Regions from separate parts of the Shewanella sp. S1-58-MNA-CIBAN-0166 genome, predicted to be linked through region 1. Evidence: riboswitches for the same ligand, from Rfam matches in the RefSeq annotation. Region 1 holds a riboswitch; the other holds the start of a gene.

Region 1 (3,179 bases):
GAATGAGTTAGGCGCGCCAGGCAAGTTTCTACCAACATTGAACGATAGGCGCAAAACAGCTCACTATTGGTTAAACGTTGGTGCTCGGCATACCAAGTTTGAATATCGACTTGATGATCAAAGTACTCGCGGTTCCAATTAACCCCTGTAATGGGATCAAAACGCCCTAGAGTAAACTCACCACTCTTTTGATTAATCCCTAAAGGATTGGCTAAGGGGGCAAGCGTAATATCACCTAAAACCTGGTAACCTTCCAATAAGGTCATCAGTTGATAAATCACCGCATTACCTTGCACTTCAGCACCATGAACATTGGCCTGAATATACACGCTAGGCGCAACACTCTCGCGACCAATGAATGAATATACTGGAACGGTCAATGCGTGTCCTGTCGCCAGTTCTCCAACTTGAACTGACGATTGTATTGCTTTAGTCATATGATTACTCAAACAGGTTTTGGTGCAAAGCATTAACCACTTGCGCCGCTTCCGACTCTGCAACCAACACACATAAATTATGTGGGCTTGCGCCTTGGCAAATCATCCGAACATTATGGTTTTCAAGCACTTTAAACACCCTACTACAAATGCCAGCCGTTGATGCTATGCGATTACCGATGATGGCGATTAACGCTAAATCTTCCTCGACTCTTACACGACAATGTTGCGATAACTCTTGTAATAACGACTCACTGAGTAAGCCCTGGCCACTTGAATCTGAACCCGTTTTATCTAGGGTTAACGATACGTTAACCTCCGAGGTCGTGATTAAATCGACGGATATTTTGTGTCGCGCCAAGGTCGCGAACGTTTCTGCCAAAAAGCCCTGAGCATGTAACATTTGCAAGCTATGCAAGTTAAGTAAAGTTTGATCGCGGCGCAACGCCACCGCTCTAAACACTGGGGTATCTTCAACTTGATGACGGATCCAAGTTCCGCCCATTTCAGGCGCTTTACTTGAACCTACAAACACCTGAATTTTTTGTCTTACTGCCGGTAAGATGGTGGCGGGATGCAATACTTTAGCGCCAAAGGTCGCCATCTCAGCCGCTTCATTAAAGCTAATTTCAGCAATCGGGCGGGCATTGGGGGCAAGGCGTGGGTCAGTGGTATAAATACCGGCCACATCGGTCCAAATCTCAACCGCTGTAGCACGAAGCGCTTCGGCAAGTAATGCCGCCGAATAGTCACTACCACCACGGCCTAATGTTGTTGTTCGTCCCTCTTCATCTGCACCAATAAAGCCTTGGGTAACGATGACGTAACGCGCAAGTAATGGCTGTAAAAAGTCACCTGCTAACATTGAAATAGCTTCAATTTGTGGCTCTGCGCGACCAAAGTGACTGTCGGTACGTAATACTTGGCGCACATCAAAATGATTTGAAGCAGTGCCCTTTTCCCGAATAACCGCAGAAAATAAAATCGATGAACATTGCTCTCCCGTCGACAGTAACTCGTCCATAACCGCTTTGCTGCGATTCAGCTCTAACGATTCGCTGAGTACTGACATCCGGCTGAGTATTTTATCAATACTGGCTGCCACGTCTTGCGGACGACCGAGTTCATCTAATATCACATATTGAATTTGAGCAATTTGCTTAAGCAATACCAAGCGACGCTCGTCATTCACATTAGCTTGAGTTAACTCAACTAATAAATTGGTCACTCCGCTGGAGGCGCTTACTACCACAAGGCGAGTAGCTTGATTAGCCAACACAATATCTGCACAACGGCTCATAGAGGCGTAATCAGCAACTGACGTGCCGCCAAATTTGGCAACGACTAATTCTGGGGTATCTATTTCAGACTGAACAAAGCTCATACTGATGCCTCCGCTGTTTGCGAAAGACTCAAAGATAAGATGTGATTTACTAACATGATATACGCTCCGAACACACTACGTTCGAAGAGCCTGGTGCTAAGATAACGCACCCTTATAGAAGGGAAACAGCAATCATCACCAGAAGCTCTCCACCAAAAAAATAGGTGACAATCGTTAGGATTCAGCCTAATCGACCGATATCAATGTTTGCCAAACAAACTGATACCTCGGCGCTAATCTCCATCATAAGTGGTCATCGGATTGGCATCCTCTCACTTACTACCTAGTTAACGCTCCTCTTCTGTTCCTCCCGAAGGAGGGAGTTGAAAATAGCAAAAAATACCCTATCAAGTCAATCAGCAAACACAGTAAAAATACACTGTTTTGATAAAAAATATCGCTGCAGTGAAATATTATGCAGCTGCGACTTCAGAGCAATGATTGTTCTCTATTACGAAAAAATGCCCATAAATATCCAAAAAACATAATTAACCGCAAATTACCGAGACAATCTAGTAAGCATTGTCTCAAATAATGTGTTAATTATTTTATCGCAGCTGCGCAGTTTTAATTACGTCATTATTTACCCAGTTATACGAACCTATCTCTGGCAACTCACTCACCATCCTTAATCGGTGATTAAAAATTCCCATATCAACTTCAGGTTTGATGCTATCAAGGCATGCAATCAAAGATAGCAAACCTTGATTAACGTAGTAAATTGCATGTTGATTAAATTCTCGACCAAGCTCAACAGCTTGTTCTTTATCAATAAAAATAGCCCAGCTCTTTTCCATATGCGACAAATCAGGTGCTGCACCGATTAACGCACGATAGGGACGATTATATTGTTGAATTTTAAATTGAAGCTGACGATCGAGTAAGCGATTTTGACTAGGAGAGAGTCTTGAACCACGGGGGTTATGGGCAGTAACAATAGCAAATGGGAAATCATGAGAAAGGCGTTGAGTAAACAAAAAATGAGTACTTTGATACTCATTCCACAATGTATCTATAACATTTTCCATAATAAATTTTCGTCAATTAAGCCAGAATTAGTCTAGCAGATAGGTTTGATTTCTAAAAGGTTTACGATCTAAATCAGCAGTACTATATTAGAAAACCATTAATTATTATCATCTTAGCAAGGTTAATCTTTCATATACTCGAGTGTTATATTAATTTTTTAACATTTAATTTGTTAACAAATGCCTAAAACGAGTACAATAACCATTACGCACTATTAAATCACTGTAGCAAAGTTAGCTACATACACCTCAAAAACTCAGCAAATGTTGTTGTGAGTGTGATGATTTTTTGATGTAAAGTTTACAGTCGTACTAAATTTGTTCTACATT
Region 2 (3,179 bases), on a different contig from region 1:
TGGCTGCAGCAACCAGTATAGGTAAAGATACATTGCCTCGCGTAGCAGCATTATTAGACGTTGCCCAGATTTCTGAAGTGATTGAAGTTGTAAGCAGTGACACTTTTGTACGCCCTATTTATGCGGGTAATGCGCTTGCAACAGTGCAAAGCTTAGATGCTAAGAAAGTCATGACTGTGCGCTCAAGTGCGTTTGATGTTGTAGCATCAACAGGCAGTGCTGAAGTCATCAACTTAAGCCAAGCAATTGATTCAAAAACTGAGTTTGTTTCTCAGTCACTCACTGAATCAGCCCGTCCTGAACTCGGTAATGCTGGCATTATTGTGTCTGGCGGCCGTGGTATGGGCAGCGGTGAAAACTTTGCCATTTTAGAACAACTAGCCGATAAGTTAGGCGCAGCAGTAGGTGCATCACGTGCAGCTGTAGACGCGGGCTTTGTACCTAACGACTTGCAAGTTGGCCAAACGGGTAAGATTGTCGCCCCTAACTTGTACATTGCAGTGGGTATTTCTGGCGCGATTCAACATCTTGCTGGCATGAAAGACTCAAAAGTAATTGTGGCCATTAACAAAGACCCTGAAGCCCCTATTTTTCAAGTGGCGGATTATGGTTTGGTTGCCGACTTATTTGAAGCGGTACCGGCATTGAACAACCTCGTTTAATCAGATGTTAAGTCGCTAAACGGAGGAGTTGATTAAGCTCGTGTTGTTCAGCCGACTTTGACGCGCTATTAAACGTTCTGTTGTACGATTAAAAGGTTTCTACTCATAAGGTAGAAACCTTTTTTATTGGGCTACTCTTGGATTTCTCTTGGATTTAGTACTGGTTTAGGTGTTGATTTTTAAAAATTCAGTTCAAATATCCAGGGTTTGATGCGGTTGCTGTTTTTGTGCCCATTACACTAGTGTGCATTTGATTTAAAAACGTTAAACTAATGCTATGCAATTGTGGTTTAAATTGATGTTGTTGTTATTTTTCGTGCTGTTTAGTGCTTTTTACTGGCGCAGAATATGTAATTTATGATTGTATGTTCGCGTTGTGTGTAATGAGCTTTAACTACAAACAACAAAAGTAGAGGTGCGTTGCATAAAAGTCATGTTGAATTGGGTGATGCCAATAATTCGACATAAAAGGGTGCAATGCCGAAATAAATGGGGTTATCAGCCGCATTTGTTGGGGCAGTTCTCGAAAGGGACTGCACTGTCATAGTGTTTTTATCGACTTGATAAAAAGAATGATATTCATATTAAATGGATATTACTGTGGAGTGCTACTAGTTAAGTTAACGCATACACTTCCTGTGTATGTTTAGCCTTATTTCTAGTTTTTCTCCATTCGTATCCAACGAAGAAATAATTAAATTATGATAATAAGTTATGCCGATTCGGCACTTTCTGTTTTGCCACCACTTGTGGCTATTACTCTGGCTATTTTAACTCGTAAAGTATTGCTATCTTTAGGGGTTGGCATTGTTTTCGGCGCCTTATTACTAACCGATTTCTCATTGGTTGGCAGTGGCGAATATATTTTAAATACAGCCAGCCAGTTAGTTTGGAAAGACGCCGGACTGAACCGTTGGAATGTGTACATTTTAGGCTTTTTGATTGTGTTGGGTATGATCACAGCATTGATCACTGTCAGTGGCTCTGCTCGTGCTTTTGCTGATTGGGCTAAATTGCGTATTCGCAATAAACGTGATGCCAAGTTAATGACCATGTTTTTAGGCTGCGTAGTGTTTATTGATGATTACTTTAATAGTTTAGTCGTCGGCTCGATTTCACGTCCAATCACAGATCGCTACCATATTTCGCGTGCCAAATTAGCTTATATTCTTGATTCCACCGCTGCGCCGGTGTGTGTTATTTCTCCCGTATCTAGCTGGGGTGCATACATTATCGCCTTAATTGGCGGTATTTTAACGGCTCATGGATTTACCGATTCTGGTCATTTGAGCGTCTTTATTCAAATGATCCCAATGAACTTTTATGCCATTTTTTCGTTATTATTATTACTGTGTGTTGCAACGTTTAGCTTAGATGTTGGCCCAATGCGCCAGCATGAATTAAACGCACTGCGGGGTAACTTGTTTGATGAGTCAAAAGGCCAACCCCCTGGCGCTGTTACAGATTTACCTGAAGCCGATACCGGTAAAGTGATGGGCTTATTTTTACCTATCGCGGTATTGGTGTTTGCGACAGTGTATTTTATGGTGTCAAGTGGCGCCGATGTGTTAGCAGCAAAAGACTTACCGTTTAACGTACTCGGGGCATTTGAGAATACCGATGTTAGCTCGTCACTATTTTTTGGCTCTGTAGTTGGTCTTATTGCGACGCTCATTCTTGCGATTCAGCAAAAAGTTGACTTGTCTATGTTACTCAAAGGCATGTCGGTTGGCGCGCGCTCGATGTTGCCAGCCATTTACATATTACTTTTTGCATGGACAATTTCGAGTGTGATTGGACAGCTTGAAACCGGTAAGTACATGGCAAGTTTAGCCACTGACAATATTCCGTTTGCGATGTTACCTGCAGTGTTATTCCTATTAGCGGGTATTACCGCATTTGCGACAGGAACAAGTTGGGGCACGTTTGGGATTATGTTGCCTATTGCAGCAGATATGGCTATGGGAAGTGATAGTACTATGATGTTGCCAATGTTGGCCGCAGTATTGTCTGGTGCGGTATTTGGCGATCATTGTTCGCCCATTTCTGACACCACTATATTGTCGTCAACCGGTGCCAGTTGTCATCATATTGATCACGTGGTTACTCAACTGCCGTATGCCTTAATTGCCGCTTTCATCAGTTTAGTCGGTTACACCGTATTAGGTTTTACTGGCTCATTAATCGCAGGGTTAGTTTGCTGTAGCGTGTTGTTTGTCATCAGCATTGTGATATTACACTTTTGGGCTAAGAAGTAATTTCTTGAACTAAGCCCTACTGTATGTAGGTAAATGTCCAATTTAAGCTGTAATAAAAATGCCGTATTCGTTATGAATACGGCATTTTTATTTGTTATTACGATGTTGGAAAAGGTAATATGAACGACATTCACTAGCTAAACATTAGGACGCTTCATTTTGGCGCAACTGTACTTTTATTATTCGGCGATGAATGCCGGTAAATCAACATCATTACTGCAGTCATCTTATAATTATCGTGAGCGCGGTATGCACACTT

What was found. A riboswitch is a leader RNA that binds a small molecule or an ion and turns the genes downstream of it on or off. The one in region 1 is predicted to bind lysine.
Region 2: linked by a shared signal. The riboswitch ahead of AAEY99_RS12805 (Na+/H+ antiporter NhaC family protein) and the one ahead of lysC (lysine-sensitive aspartokinase 3) in region 1 are both predicted to bind lysine.

Annotation. Positions count from the first base shown of each region.
Region 1 covers NZ_JBEOPN010000012.1:98,201-101,379, reverse strand. Annotated here, with positions in the region: gene AAEY99_RS09620 (succinylglutamate desuccinylase/aspartoacylase family protein) at 1-437, opposite strand, end outside; gene lysC (lysine-sensitive aspartokinase 3) at 442-1,821, opposite strand; lysine riboswitch at 1,956-2,130, opposite strand; gene AAEY99_RS09610 (DUF3293 domain-containing protein) at 2,370-2,849, opposite strand.
Region 2 covers NZ_JBEOPN010000019.1:66,312-69,490, forward strand. Annotated here, with positions in the region: gene AAEY99_RS12800 (electron transfer flavoprotein subunit alpha/FixB family protein) at 1-662, shown strand, start outside; lysine riboswitch at 1,065-1,281, shown strand; gene AAEY99_RS12805 (Na+/H+ antiporter NhaC family protein) at 1,361-2,920, shown strand; gene AAEY99_RS12810 (thymidine kinase) at 3,080-3,179, shown strand, end outside.